Regions from separate parts of the Brevibacillus sp. LEMMJ03 genome, predicted to be linked through region 2. Evidence: riboswitches for the same ligand, from Rfam matches in the RefSeq annotation. Region 2 holds a riboswitch; the other holds the start of a gene.
What was found. Region 2 has a riboswitch for FMN ahead of FOI68_RS13580 (ECF transporter S component). Riboswitches for the same ligand answer to the same signal wherever they lie in the genome.
Positions count from the first base shown of each region.

Region 1: linked by a shared signal. The riboswitch ahead of ribD (bifunctional diaminohydroxyphosphoribosylaminopyrimidine deaminase/5-amino-6-(5-phosphoribosylamino)uracil reductase RibD) and the one ahead of FOI68_RS13580 (ECF transporter S component) in region 2 are both predicted to bind FMN.

Region 1 is NZ_VKJN01000014.1:31,453-38,971, reverse strand. It holds gene FOI68_RS17150 (bifunctional 3,4-dihydroxy-2-butanone-4-phosphate synthase/GTP cyclohydrolase II) at 1-830, opposite strand, end outside; gene FOI68_RS17145 (riboflavin synthase) at 875-1,534, opposite strand; gene ribD (bifunctional diaminohydroxyphosphoribosylaminopyrimidine deaminase/5-amino-6-(5-phosphoribosylamino)uracil reductase RibD) at 1,558-2,664, opposite strand; FMN riboswitch at 2,787-2,935, opposite strand; partial or broken gene FOI68_RS17135 (sporulation protein YunB) at 3,045-3,449, opposite strand; gene FOI68_RS17130 (DUF7667 family protein) at 3,493-3,714, opposite strand; gene FOI68_RS17125 (helix-turn-helix transcriptional regulator) at 3,790-3,984, opposite strand; gene FOI68_RS17120 (YhjD family protein) at 4,110-4,457, opposite strand; gene FOI68_RS17115 (protein-export chaperone SecB) at 4,545-5,003, opposite strand; gene FOI68_RS17110 (hypothetical protein) at 5,008-5,295, opposite strand; gene FOI68_RS17105 (hypothetical protein) at 5,318-5,914, opposite strand; gene FOI68_RS24025 (hypothetical protein) at 6,136-6,270, shown strand; gene FOI68_RS24020 (hypothetical protein) at 6,566-6,928, opposite strand; gene FOI68_RS17095 (N-acetylmuramoyl-L-alanine amidase) at 6,930-7,519, opposite strand, start outside.
Region 2 is NZ_VKJN01000009.1:185,199-192,717, reverse strand. It holds gene FOI68_RS13610 (class I SAM-dependent methyltransferase) at 1-322, opposite strand, end outside; gene FOI68_RS13605 (M42 family metallopeptidase) at 334-1,386, opposite strand; gene bcp (thioredoxin-dependent thiol peroxidase) at 1,475-1,945, opposite strand; gene FOI68_RS13595 (winged helix-turn-helix domain-containing protein) at 2,139-2,756, shown strand; gene FOI68_RS13590 (HAD family hydrolase) at 2,846-3,481, shown strand; gene proS (proline--tRNA ligase) at 3,563-5,029, opposite strand; gene FOI68_RS13580 (ECF transporter S component) at 5,315-5,920, opposite strand; FMN riboswitch at 6,182-6,331, opposite strand; gene FOI68_RS13575 (Abi family protein) at 6,603-7,067, opposite strand; gene FOI68_RS13570 (ABC transporter permease) at 7,281-7,519, opposite strand, start outside.

The DNA of each region.
Region 1 (7,519 bases), on a different contig from region 2:
CGCAGGGCGGCGTGCAGTTGGGGGCCGCAGTCGCAGCGGTGCGAGCCGAAAATATCGCCGGTCAGGCACTCGGAGTGGACCCGCACCAGCACCGGTTCGTCGGGCGTGATCTCTCCCTTGATCACCGCCACGTGCTCTTTGCCGTCCAGTTCGTTGGTGTAGGCGGCGATGCGGAAGTCGCCGTATTCGGTAGGCAGGTTCACCTCGATTTCCCGCTTGACCAGCCGCTCCGTCCGCATCCGGTAGCGGATCAGGTCGGCAATGGTGATCAGCTTGAGATCAAAACGCTCGGCGATCTCGGCCAGTTGGGGCAGGCGGGCCATCGTCCCGTCCTCGTTCATGATTTCGCAGATCACCCCGGCGGGAAAAGCGCCCGCCAGCCGGGCCAGATCGACGGCCGCCTCGGTGTGTCCGGCCCGGCGCAGGACGCCGCCCGGTTTGGCGATCAGCGGAAAGATGTGGCCCGGACGGCGAAAATCGTCCGCCGTTTTTTGATCGTCCAGCATCGCCAGCACGGTGCGCGAGCGTTCGTGAGCGGAGATGCCCGTATGGGTTCCCGCTTCGTCGATGGAGACGGTAAACGCCGTACCCTGCCGGTCCGTGTTTGCCTCCACCATCGGCTTGAGCCGCAGCCGGGCGGCGTGCTCTTCCGTGATCGGCACACAGACGAGGCCGCGTCCGTGCGTCACCATGAAATTGATCATCTCCGGCGTGGCCGCTTCCGCCAGGCATACGAAATCCCCTTCGTTTTCCCGGTCCTCGTCGTCCACGACGATCACCGCTTTTCCCCGTCTCAAGTCTTCCAGCGCTTCTTCTATGGCATGGAACATGGTCGGTTCCCTCCCCTCTGTTTTGGCAGCACCCGTCGATTCCATTAGACGAACCCGTGCTCCCGCAAAAACTCCGGCGTAAGCCCCGTCCGCCGCTCCGGCTGCGGCTGTTCGGAGCGCCACGCCAGCAGCCTCTCCACGTACTTGCCGATGACATCCGCTTCGAGGTTGACCGGATCCCCGATCCGCTTGTCCCGCAAATTGGTGTGGGCCAAGGTGTGCGGGATGATGGAGACGGAAAAGCTTTCCGCGTCCACGTCGACGACCGTCAGGCTGATGCCGTCCAGGCAGATCGAGCCGCGCGGCACCACGTATTTGAGCACATCCGGCTCCGCTCCGATCCGAAACAGCACCGCGTTGGCATGCGGGTGGCGCGAGAGAATGGTTCCCGTCCCGTCCACGTGGCCGGAGACGATGTGGCCGCCGAAGCGGTCCCCCAGCCTCATCGCCCGCTCCAGGTTGACAATCTGCCCCCGTTTTGCCTGCCGCAAACTGGTTTTGTTCAAGGTCTCCGGCATCACGTCCACGCTGAATTGACGGTCGGTATGGGCCGTTACGGTCAGGCAGACGCCGTTGACGGCGATGCTGTCGCCGACGCGGACGCCCTCCAGCACCCGTTCGGCACGGATCACCATGCGGCATGCCTGCCCGTCTCCCGTCACGCTCTCCACTACGCCCACTTCTTCTACCAGTCCGGTAAACATGGCGTCGCTCTCCTCCTTGTGTCTCATGATTCCGAATCCCAGACGGGGTAGCCGGTAATGCGCAGGTCGTGCGGTCCCACCTGCTCCCACTCGACATCGGCCAGCGGCACCGCCTCGTCCATCCGTTCCAGCCCCGGACCGCCAAACGGCGTGGGGGCACCGGCGCCGCCGACCAGCTTCATGGAGAGGTAGGCGACGATCTTTTGGACCGCCCGCGCGCGGAGAAACGAACCGTTTACCTCCGCACCGCCTTCCACCAAAAGCGAGGTGATGCCCCGCGCTCCCAGTTCGTCCAGCACCTGCTCCACCGTGACCGGTCCGTCCGGCACGAGTACCGTCACACCGCGCTCCTCCAGCGCCGCCCGCTTCTCTGCCGGCGCCTCCGCCGAGGTGACAATCCACGTTGGCGCCTTGCCGTCATTCACCACGCGGGCATCCAGCGGCGTGCGCAGCCGCCTGTCCAGGATGACCCGAACCGGCTGACGGCCCGTCGCCGTGCCCGCCGTCCGGGCCGTCAGCTCGGGGTCGTCGGCGATCACCGTCCCGACCCCCACGAGAATCGCATCGTGCCGCCGGCGCAGTTCGTGCACCTGCCCGCGCGCCTCCTCGCCCGTGATCCAGCGGCTGTGCCCCGTCACCGTGGCGATTTTGCCGTCCAGGGTGCTGGCCGTCTTCACGGTGACGAACGGCCGCCGGGTGGTGATGTAGTGGAAAAAGACTTCGTTGAGCCGCCGCGCCTCCGTCTCCCCGATGCCGACGGTGACCTCCACGCCGGCGGCGATCAGCCGGGACACCCCCTGCCCCGCCACCAGCGGATTGGGATCCAGCACGGCCACCACCACACGGCTGATCCCCGCCTGGATGACCGTGTCAGCGCAGGGAGGCGTTCGTCCGTAATGGCTGCACGGCTCCAGCGTGACGTACAAGGTGGCCCCTTTTGCCCGTTCGCCGGCCATCCGCAGCGCGTGCACCTCTGCATGAGGCTGGCCTGCTTTCAGGTGGGCCCCCATGCCGACGACCTCGCCGTCTTTTACCACCACGGCCCCCACCAGCGGATTGGGGCTGGTTTGTCCCGCCGCGGAGCGCGCCAGCTCCAGCGCCAGCGCCATGTATCGTGCGTCGTGTTCCATCGTGCGCTCCTTTCCTGCTTCGTTTTCGCCCCAACAAAAAATGCCCTGACATCGAATCAGGGCATAGGGGAATAAGCCTGTTGCCGTCCGTTTTTTCCAAAAAACGGACGCACAGGCTCACCAAATACCTTCTCCCATCCGGACTGTACCGTCGGCCTTGGAATTTCACCAAGTCAGTCGCTGTCGGCCAAAGCCGTCAGCGAGTCGCGGGCTGAGACGTGCGTTCGTCATCACCGCCGGTCGGGAATTTCACCCTGCCCTGAAGGTTGGTATTCAGTTACGGGCATTATACCACAATTTCAGACGAGTCCTACACTTTTTTCGGGCGACGGCGGCGAAATCAGCAGGAAAGCCCGGAATTCTTCATCCGGGCTTTCCCCTTACGGCGTGTTGTCCGGCTGAGCATCCGGCCTTGGCACGTCCGGCTTTCCTTCCGGATTGTTGTACAGGTACTGCGGCACGTCGCCGATGACGAGCGAGTGGGTGATCGGGATTTTGGTGGTCACCGTCTTTTGGTCGGTGGCAAACGGGATGACGATCCGCAAATCCACGTCGACGTAGATGTACACCGTGACCAGCACCATGTTGATGCCCGCTTCCTTCATCTCCGTATCCAGGCGCGTCTTCACCGCCCCGATCGGCACAAAGGTGACGGGAAGTTCCGGCCCCATCTGCGCCAGGAAGCTGCTGCCCGTCGCCAATCCGAGCGGGATGTGGCGGTCCACTTTTTCGTCTTCCAATTCCTTCAACCGGTTCTGAACGCGGGAGGTGGTTTCTCCTACAATTGCTATAGGGTAATACTTTTTCGATCCTCAAGTAATTATATTCTTACCCTGTCAGCCTATCCAACTTTGCGCACAGCTCATGCTGCCACTCAACGTCACCAGTCATGCTGGCCAACAGTGACAGATTCTTGAGTTTAGCGATCTCCCAAGCACGCTGCACATTTGCCTCCAAGCAATGCGACATCTCCGTCATCTCTTCATTGGTCAGCGGCCTGCGACGGTTCAGCACCCACAATTCCGCCATACGCTGATGGACAATCCACATATGCACCATCTCCTTTCGGTTGATGGCACAATGTATGCGGTCAACGGTTAAAAATTGATTGTCCACGACATAAAATTATTCATCTATGTCCCATATGTCCTCGACCCGCAGTTCCAATACCTTGGCAATACGTATGGCATCTTCTAACAGCGGCGAAGACTTTCCGTTTACCAATCGATTAATGGCGCTCTGGCTCATACCGACGCGCTCTTGCAACCACTTTTGCTTGATGCCACGCTCCTCCAAAATCTCTTTTAACCGGCAGCGCATACAATCACCCCAGTAAGGCTTTCGTCAACGTTGGTGTCGAATCCTTTGGTGAAGGAACAGAGGTTTTGGCGAAAAGAAATCCCCCGCCGCAGCGAGGGAACGGTGAAAGAGGGTATCCTCTGTCATTATTGTCGTTCTTCCGCGATCTTAACCATCAGCTTGTCAATCTTCTTCTGCACTTCGGCCCGGAGCTTCTGCTCGTGAATCCGAAGCATTTCCGTCTGGCCACCCTGACGCCACATGACGAAGTACTCGCCACGGTCGGTCTTCTCACCCAAAATGGTGATGCCGGCGCGCCGCAGTCCCTTGGTCGCTTCCTGTTCCTTGGTGAGTGCTGCTTTGCCAAGTAGACGAAGATACGCCCCATACACGATCGGGAAGCGAGTATCTGACGATTCCATTAAGGGAATGTCGTGCTTTAGGAATTCAACAGCCTGGTGCCAGAGGAGCCAGGATAAGACTACCCTATTCATATAAACACCACCAAACAAGAACGTACGTTCGAGTTATAGAGGAATGAAAACGCCCTGCAATAAAGCAAGGCGCATGGCTCCTTGATCCTATGTACTTTTTTTCTCCGTTTTCTGTTTCAAATCATTTTCATCTATCCCATGAACCCTTTCCATCATTTGTGCGATATTCATCGTTGGCAGAATAATTGGAGCCTCGCTCCCTTTACTAGTAAGGTCAGATATTAGAGCCCTTAAGTATGGATACAGTAACGCAACAGCGTTCAACCTAGTAAATTTGATAACTTCTTTTTCTTCCAACTCCCCAACTATCTGAAAGATGCCAAGAATTTTTGCACTTACAAAAAGAGATGTGGTATCCAACTCTTCATCCCCAATGGTTATTCCTAACTCCACAGCAATCAGTGTTGGGTCATCAAGATTTCTCCTAGATGCAAAAGAGAACTTTGGGGTTAACTTTTCAGAATCATCATCATTAAAAAAAGGGTCAAATTTGTATACCGTCTCAATTACATGGTAGTCTCTTAATTGAAAAACTGCCTGTCCCATTTACCTACGCCGCCTCTAACTCCGTTGAAATAATTTTAATTGAGTATTCATCATCTTCCCAAGACAATTTTCTTGATTCAACTGGTGTTACAGTGATTCCAAGCTCAAAATGACCTGTTTCGAGGTCTTCATCCACAGTCATTTCGGGAAATAGATCTTCAATTTGGTAAAGTATTTCACCATCCTGATCTTCCACCAATATGCCATTTATTCCCTCATCAAACGTCAGTTCGAATCCAAACTCTTTCGCAAGGTCAGCCATACGTTTTCTTTCTTCGCTAGAGAATTTCATGTGTTCTCCTCGCTTTCAATAATTAACCTAAAAATCGAGGCTGCTTTCTTTTTCTGTGTACAATCTCACCGTTACGAGAAAAAACGCAATCGATTGTATCCCTTATGATTGCCTTAGAATTTCTTACACATACTTGGCGGCTATTTAATCCAAGCCCCATTGCGTTGAATAACAGAAATTTATCGTATACTGAAGGTACGGGGAAAGTTCTCTGAATTACCCAAATTGATTCCGGCAACCACGTCATTACTATGTGTCTAATTTGTGCTGGCGTTTTTTCCCGTGGCGTATTGCCTTTTAACTTAAATCCTCCACGGTATTTTCTTGTGAGTGTATTCAGCTTATTCAATCCTTCTCTTGAATCAAGGTCAAGAAAATTTTCGTCAGGGACTTCGATTTTAGCAATGAGCACATAAGGAGTTTCGTGTGTAAGACCAGGCGTTTCTTTAATTTTTGAAATTGCCCACAGCTTCGCGGATTCTAAATCATCTCTGAAAAAATAGGCTCCCTTTCCTAGCCAATGGTCATCTCTGGGGGCGCCTGGTTTAAATTCTCTCGACTTAAGTATGGCTTCAGCTGATGTTCTCGTAGTACCATGATATGCATCAAAACTTGGCATATTCTATCCCTTAACGTTTTAATTGTCTTAATTTTATAAATTTTTAGTCATGTGTGTCAAACGAACCTATTTGCCTCTTTACTTTAAATTCTTGAAAATTAATTGTCAATCCCTTACATCTCGAATTAGTGTCATTTTTATACTTTTGACCAATAAATACACCTTTTTGTTGTACATTGTACGACATTGTGGTATAATTAAGTCAGAAAGGAGGTGAGAACTTGGGATGGTTAAAGGATTGGCTTCCGCTCATCATCTTCCTGTACACGATCTATAAAGATTGGGTACACCCGAAGCTGAAAAAGCGGAAGAAAAAGCGCAAGCGGCGCCCCCGCCAAGGTAAACGCCGCAAGTAACACCGGGGAGGGAAACCTCCCCCCACCATCCTAAGTATAGCATGAAGAAAAGAAAAATAGACGTCCGAAATCTGGTTTCCACCCGTGGAGTTTTAGGGTTAGCTCTTCTAGCCACATACTCGCCCACTGATCAGTGGTGGCAAAAGGCTATCCTGGTTGTCGCGGTGACATACTTATGGGTAACAGCAGTGATGGGAAGAAGGGATTAATATGCAGGTTGAACTTGATGATCTGTTGGGGTTTGGGGAAGTGTGCGATTTAACTGGAAAGACAAAAGGTTACATTCAAACCTATATCAAACGAGGGAAATTTCCAGAACCAGTGAAGACACTCTCTTGTGGCCCTTTATGGTTGAAGCCTGACATCGATAAATGGAAGGAGGAGCTAAATGTGAGAGGAAAGCAAAGAAGTACTTCGAGGAACCCTGGAAGACCGTTGAAGTAATTACGTTTCCCCCGTCATTGTGACGGGGGATTTCCATTTGGTCGCTTAAGATTGTTGAAAAACGCAGCCACCACGTGGCAGCCGCCGCCACGCCGTTCGCAATCGCGTTGATCTGGTCGTCGGTGATAATCGAGTATCCGAAAGCCTCCAGCGCTAGCTTGGCGGCGCCCAGCAGGCCAGTGATCAGCACCACGATGTTTCCGTCTTTCTTCATGTTACGCACACCCTTTCTTCAGTTTCACGGTTTTCGTTTGCCCGCACCACTCGACAGCCAGACCGAGGATGGCGGCCAGCTCCCTAGCCGGAGCATACGACGTGCCGTTCTCGATTGTCTCCGTCACGTCTTTTCCGTTCACGCGGACCTGCTTCGTGCAAGCGCACCACTCCACTTTCCCGCCGGCTGCCTCGGCTACGGCCCGGATCGGCAACCAGGATACGCCGTCACGGAGGTATCCTTGGACCGGCAGGCGGCTACCGTTAATTTCGATGGCAACCTTAGGTTTCTGTGCCGGTTGTGGATTTTCTGTTGATGTCTTGAAAGGCACTCCGTAGTGCTCGCAGATGGCCTTTGCAATCGCGGTGGCGCACTTCTCCCGGTAGGCATCTGTTTTCAACAGCATGCACTCGTCCCGGTTGGTCATGAATCCCAGCTCGCAAAGCACACCAGGAATGCCGTATTTTGCGGTTTCTCTGGTGATATGAAGGTCAGCTCGTTTCACCCCGCGATCCCGCAGACTGGTATCAGCTACGAGGCGACGCTGGATGATCTGAGCCAGCTTCTCCGCCTGGTCGTTCGTGTATGTCT
Region 2 (7,519 bases):
AGCGAAATGGAATCATCACCAGCGAAAAGGTTTTGCCCAGATCAAACGCCCGCATGTCTCCCTGCACAAACGAAAGCTGTCCCGACACTCCGCGCTCGTCCGCCTTTTTCCGGGCCCGCTCCAGCATCTCGGCCGACAGGTCCAGCCCGGTGACGCTCACCCCCGCCTCTGCCAGCGGAATGGCGATGCGTCCGGTACCGCAGGCGAGATCCAGTACCTCACCTCCGGCAGCGCGGGCCATCTCCAGGTAAAATTCGACGTCTCCCGGCAGGCCGCGCTGCGTCACATCGTAATACTCCGCCCAACGATACATGTCGCTCATGATCTCTTCACCTACGCCTGCATGACTTCCGAATGGAGGTAGGCCAGCACCAGCTTGGCCGTGTTTTCCAGGGCCTCCTTGTGCGTCCGCTCGTGGGAGTGGGACGCGTCCACGCCGGGCCCGATCAATCCGTGCACGATGTCGTATCCGGCCCGGAGCGCGGCGCTGGCGTCGGAGCCGTAGTACGGGTAAATGTCCACCTGGTAGTTCAACCCATGCTCCTCGGCCAGCTTCACCAGGTGTTTGCGCAGTCCGTAGTGGTACGGGCCGGACGAGTCTTTGGCGCAGATGGAGACGCAGTATTCGTCCGTGGTCTGGCCGTCGCCGATCGCACCCATGTCCACCGCCAGATACTCCACCACCCGTTCCGGCACGCTGGCGTTGCCGCCGTAGCCGATCTCCTCGTTGTTGCTGATGAGGAAATGGGTCGTGTACGGCAGCGTGGCTCCGCTCTCCCGCAGGTGTTTCAGCACGCCGAACAGAATGGCCACGCTGGCCTTGTCGTCGATGTGGCGGGATTTGATAAACCCGCTCTCGGTAACGGTCACCCGCGGGTCAAACGAAACGAAGTCGCCGACGCGAATGCCCAGCGCCAGCACGTCTTCCCTGCTGTTTACCTTTTCGTCCAGCCGCACTTCCATGTTATGCTCGGTGCGCTCCATTTTGCCCGCTTCCCGGCCGTAGACATGGACCGACGCCTTTGTCGAGAGGATCGTGCCGGTAATGATCCGGCCGCTGTCCGTCTCGACCATGCAGTGCTCGCCCTCCACCGCGTTCCACTCGAAACCGCCGATCAGGGCCAGTTTCAGCCGGCCGTTCTCCTTGATCTCCTTCACCATCGCGCCCAGCGTGTCCACGTGGGCCGTCAGCAGCCGCTGCTTGTCGTCGTTGCTGCCGGGCAGGGTAGCCAGCACCGCTCCCTTGTTGGTGCGCACATAGCCGATGCCCAATCGGGTCAGTTCTTCTTCGACCAGGGCCATCACTTTGGCGGTATTGCCGGAAGGACTGGGCGTGTTGGCCAGACGGCAAAACATCTCCACCATGTAGTCGGTCGATACGGTCATTGTGTTTCCCCCAATCGCTTGCGTCATTTGCTGCAGCATCCTCGTAAAAGAACCTTCCTCGCCGAGTGAGCCCGACAGAAGGCTGTTCCTATTGCTGCTGCAGTTCCCTGATCGTTTGCAGCACTTCCTCGACGTGCCCCTTCACCTTTACCTTGGGCCACGCCTTGACGATCGTGCCTTCCGGGTCGATGAGAAACGTGGAGCGTTCAATGCCCATGTATTCCCGTCCGTACATCTTTTTCAGCACCCAGACGCCGTACGCCTCCGCCACCTGATGATCCGGGTCGGCCAGCAGCGGAAACGGCAGCTCGTGCTTGGCGGCAAACTTGTCATGCGATTTGACATCGTCGGGGCTGATGCCGAGCACGACCGTGTTCAGCTTGGCAAACTCCGGGTGATAGTCGCGAAAATCGCACGCTTCCGTCGTGCAGCCTGGGGTCATGTCCTTGGGATAAAAGTACAGCACCACGTATTGGCCGCGAAAATCCTGGAGAGAAATCGTCCGGTTGCTGTTCGCCTGCAGGGTAAAATCAGGCGCCGCTTGTCCCACTGCTACCATCGTTGGATCCCTACTTTCCGCTTCGATTTTCTGCTTGACGTACCTGTCTCATTTTACCACAAAGCGGCAGACCACTTCATCCGCTTACACGTTGCGCTTTTGGAGAGAAAACGATAGAATGAATGGATAGTAAATTCGTAAAGAATAAAGAATTATAAAAAATTTGGCGTAGTTGCTGGATGGTGAATCGATCATGAAAGAGTTTTTTCAGGTAACCGAACCGGAAGCCCTTAAATCTCTTGCCATACCGGAGCGTGTAAAAATTTTGGAACTGTTTGAAGACCTGGAGCCGCGCACGGCGAAGCAGATCGCGACCGAGCTGGGCGAAAACGCCGCCCGCCTGCATTACCACGTGAAGGAGCTGGTCCGCGTCGGTCTCTTGGAACAGGTGGACACCCGGGTCAAAGGCTCGATTGTGGAGAAGTACTATCAGCCGGTGGCCAAGGTGATCCAGGTCAAGCTGCAGTTGATGATCGAAGAAAACGCGCAGCAGTTGAGCGACATCATGTTTACGCCGTTCCGCACCACGGAGCGGGATTTGATGCGGACGCTCAACCGGTTTGTGGCGAGCGATGTGGACGTGCGCAAAGAGTACAAGGACACGTTCGCATTTAATTTAACTGAATTTTATTTAAATCAAGAAGAACGGAATCAACTGGTGGACGAGATCAGCGAACTGCTGCAAAAGTACAAGGGGCTGAAAAACGAAAACGGCCGCCGCAAGTTCAAGTTCTTTGACGTGCTGTTTCCGCTGACGCCCCCCGATCCGGCCGAAGACGAGGGCGACGCGTTTGAGGACAGCGACGAATAACGGCTCCGCCTGACGCATAGGAATGACTGACACACGAAAACCATCCCGCGCGATGGTTTTCGCCATGTTTCGTGCAAGGGAGGCTTGCGATGCGCACCATCCTGTTTGATTTTGACGGCACCGTCGCGGATACGCTGCCGCTGATTTTCACAGCGTTTCGCTCGACGTTTCAGCAGTTTCTCCACCGCCGCTACGCGGACGAGGAGATCGTCGCCATGTTCGGACCGACGGAGACCGGCATCCTGCAGGCGATGATCCCGCCAGACCAGGTGGAACAGGCTCTCGACCACTTTTTTCGGGTCTACGCGGAAGGGCACCGGCACGTGCACAATCCGGCGGAGATCGCGCTGATGCTGGACCGACTGCGCGAGGCCGGCATCGTCATGGGCATTGTCACCGGAAAAGGGCGGCGCAGCGCCGACATTTCCCTTCAGGCGTGGGGGCTGGCCCGCTACTTTGACGTGGTGATCACCGGAGACGACGTGTCCAGGCCAAAACCCGACCCCGAAGGCATTCTGGCCGCGATGGAACGGCTGGGAGCACGCGCCGAACAGACGCTGTACGTGGGGGACAGCGACGCTGACGTTCTTGCGGGTCGGGCCGCCGCCCTGGTCACGGTCGGCGTCGACTGGCTGCCTGTCACACAAAAAGCGGGCCGTTTCCAGCCCGAACCGGATTACTTGTTTACCGACCCCGGGGCCTTTGCCGATTGGGTCCTGGGGTAGCGAAAGCCGCAGTAACGAAAAGCGGGCACCCGATATGCGCGGGTGCCCCTTTTGTTTTCGCCCCGCCAGCCGAAGCGCGGTTTAATAGGCGCGGGCGAACCAGACGGTATGCTTGGCTTCCCCGCCGCAGGCGATGCAGGTATGCTTGACTGTCGGCGGCTCAAACGGAATGTTGCGGGAGGTGAACTTGGTCTCCTCCTTCACTTTCGCTTCGCAGGCGTCGTCGCCGCACCAGCCGGCCAGCACCCAGCCGGCGATGCTTTTTTCGCTTTCCGCCTTGGCGATGTGCGCCTTCAGCGCATCGAGGGTGTCGATGTCCAGATGGGAGTGGGCGGTTCGGAACGCCAGCGCCTTTTCAAACATGTTCCGCTGAATCTCTTCCAGCAGGTCGGCGACCGCTTCCACCGCCCGGTCCAGGGAGACCGTCACCTTCTCGCCGGTATCGCGACGGGCCAGGACCACCTGTCCGTTGTCCACATCGCGCGGACCGATCTCCAGGCGAATCGGCACGCCGCGCATTTCCCACTCGTTGAACTTCCAGCCCGGCGTCTCTTCGCGCAGGTCCGCCTTCACCCTCACGCCCGCCGCTTTCAGGGCGTCGAACAGCGGATCGAACTTCTCCATCACCTTTTCCCGCAGCTTGACCGGACCGACCGGGATCATCACGACCTGGGTCGGAGCCACGCGCGGCGGCAGCGCCAGCCCGCGGTCGTCGCCGTGGACCATGATCATCGAACCGATCAGGCGGGTGGACGTCCCCCACGAGGTGGTATGAACGTACTTGAACTGATTGTCCCTGTCGAGAAACTTGATGTCAAAGCCTCTGGCAAAGTTCTCGCCCAGGTAGTGCGAGGTGCCGGCCTGAACGGCTTTGCCGTCCTTCATCATCGCTTCGATGGAATACGTGTCGACCGCGCCGGCAAAGCGTTCGGTCGGCGTCTTCTGCCCTTTCCAGACGGGAATGGCCAGCTCCTGTTCGACCACCTCGCTGTAGATGTCCAGCATCTGCATCGTTTCCTGCCGCGCTTCCTCCTCGGTGGCGTGGGCGGTATGCCCCTCCTGCCAGAGAAATTCGGACGTGCGCAGGAACGGCATTGTCCGCTTTTCCCAGCGGAAGACGTTGGCCCACTGGTTGATCAGCACCGGCAGGTCGCGATAGCTCTGAATCCACTGGCTGTACATGTGGCCGATGATCGTCTCGGACGTCGGCCGCAGCGCGAGCCGCTCTTCCAGCTTTTCGCCGCCCGCTTCGGTCACCCAGGGCAGCTCCGGATTAAAGCCTTCCACGTGCTCCTTCTCTTTTTGGAAAAACGACTCGGGAATCAGCATCGGAAAATAGGCGTTGCGGTGGCCGGTCTCCTTGAACCGCTTGTCCATCGCCGCCTGGATCCGCTCCCACAGTTCGAAGCCGTCCGGCTTGAACACGATGCAGCCGCGGACCGGGGTGTAATCCATCAGATCCGCCTTGGTAATCGTGTCGATGTACCAGCGCGAAAAGTCCTCCGACTGCGGGGTAATCTCCTTTACAAACGCTTTTTCGTCTGCCATGTGACACACTCCTCGTAAAAAAATAAACCCCCATCCCAATAGGGACGGGGGAATTACCCGCGGTACCACCCTGATTGACCGCAACGGCGTGCTGCGGCCCACTCAACGCCCGATAACGGCAGGGCATCCGGCATGGCTCATCGCCAGCGGCTCCAGGATGGGGAGCAGATACGCCTGTGCATCGGCCTTCCAGACAAGGGCCGACTCTCTGGAACACGGCCAGTACCTGCGGGTCCTTTCATTGCCTTTGGTTAGGCACTATCATAGCAAGCCAAGAAATCATTGTCAATTTGCCGCGCGGAGGTTGAGCCGGCCGGACAGCTTGACGTACAGCGGATACGCTGCCAGCGAGAGCACAACCCCTTTGAGTATGTTAAACGGCACGATGCTGTACAGGACAAACGACCAGACGCTGTCCGCCTGGAACTGGGCCAGGAGCTGCTCCAGCGGCACCTGGTAGAGAGCCGCGTAGGCCGGCAGCAGGAAATAGGCGTTGGCGACCGCCATGACCGCCGTCATCAGCACCGTTCCCAGCACAAGGCCGGCGGCAAAGCCCTTTTTCCCCATGCCCCGGCGCTGCAAATAGATGGCCGCCAGGATAAAGCTGGCGCCCGCGACCACGTTGGCCACCTCGCCGATCAGCAGGCCGTCCGTATTTTTCAACAGCATGTGCAGCGCGTTTTTCAGCACTTCCACCAGCACCCCGGCGACCGGTCCGTAGAGCAGGCCCCCGATCAACGCGGGCAGCGTGCTGAAATCCAGCTTCAGGAACGGCGGCAGCATCGGTACCGGAAACTCGAGATACTGCAGAACAAACGCGACCGCCGCCAGCATGGGAATCGCCACCAGCCGCTGGGTCGCTTGCGATGAGCGCATCGCTGTTACTTTCATCTGTACCATCTCCTCACGTGTTTCTTCCTTCTGATGAGGAATGGCAACGAGTACGTCCCCACCTGCCCGGCCGTCCATCCGAACCAATCGTAAAACAAAAGCCCTGAGGATTCGTTTCTCCTCAGGGCTTGCGTACGCGGACAGCGACCCATGACTGCGCCAAACAGGTATGCGAAATCGAAGGGGGCCCGATCGGGCATGCACCCCCCGCATCCCGCACCCGCGCACAGGCAAACAAGCACGTGCGGTGTACGTACTGTCGTCATCCTTCTCCCATCCAGACTGTACTGTCGGCTCCGGATTCGCACCGGATCCTGCACTCCCAAGCGTTTCCGCCAGGGAGGCTCGCGGGCTTACGCGCCTTGCGCGATCACCGCCGGTCGGGAATTTCACCCTGCCCCGAAGGAATTGTGGTATTGGTTGTCACCAGCTTATTATACGGCGTCGCCGATTCATTTGACAATGCCAGAAGTGTCTCTGTGCATTTGCCGGACGAACGACCGGGGGCTCCGCTGTTCCCTGCCTGAAGCCAAACGTTACCACATTGATACAGGCGCGTGACGAGTGACGAGCGCAATCCGCCCCCAGCCACCAAAAAACTGCCGTCCCCTATTTTGAGGCTGGCAGTTCATCCGTTCATTTTAACAATTGAGCAAATCATACCAATTATCTGGAAATCCGATTAATAGCGATTTCGTTTTGGTCTTCGTTTTTCATATTTCCAAACAGTTTGGATAGGGTTCCGAATGACATATTCAACGGCAGCCCAGATAGGAAATTGACCATCGTATTTTTTTCGGTGGTGTTGGGCGAAAATCTCCTTTGATCGATCTATTTCTCGATCTAGCTCTTCTAAAAACTTCGAGTGAAATACTTCATTTACGAAGTAATTTTTTTCTCTATAGCTTAGAGGGTCTCCATACTTATTGGCGAGCAAATAAGCAACATGTGTTCTGAAAGCTATCTCAATTCGTTCAAGTACCGGTGAAAGTATACTTCTAAAGTTGGCATCAAAATCGTACAAACGGATAATTTGCTCAAAAGTGGTACCAGGTAAAAATACGTCATCTTTTTTCAAGTGGAGAGTGTATGCACTAATTCTGTAGTAATTATTCGTCTTTAACTTTTCAATCGCAAACGTCCCCAATAATCAGATTTCTGCTTTTCATTTTTTCTACTTGTTGTTCGTATGTAAGTGGTGGTTTTAATTCTCGCCTATACGCCGATTCGTTCACGAAAATCTCCCCTGAGAAACAAAAAGACTCACCCTGGTCCGCTTTGTGTAAACACAAGTCGCGTGGTGAGTACTGTTACAATAAATTGTAAACGACAAAAGATTGCCTGTCAAGGGAAGAGCGGGTCACGACCCCGCTCCTCTGTATTTGCGCACGCCCCAGTTCCAGACGGCGAGCCCGATGCCGAAAAAGATCACGCCCATGACCGGCGTGAACGCCGCGTAGGTGTACCACGTCTCCTTGCGCAAAAAGTAGGCGGCCGGGTAGACGCCGACGAAGGCGAACGGCAGGATGTACGTCAGCACGAAGCGAATCACCTTGTTGTACACGTCCACGGGATAGCGGCCGTACTGCTGGATGTTCC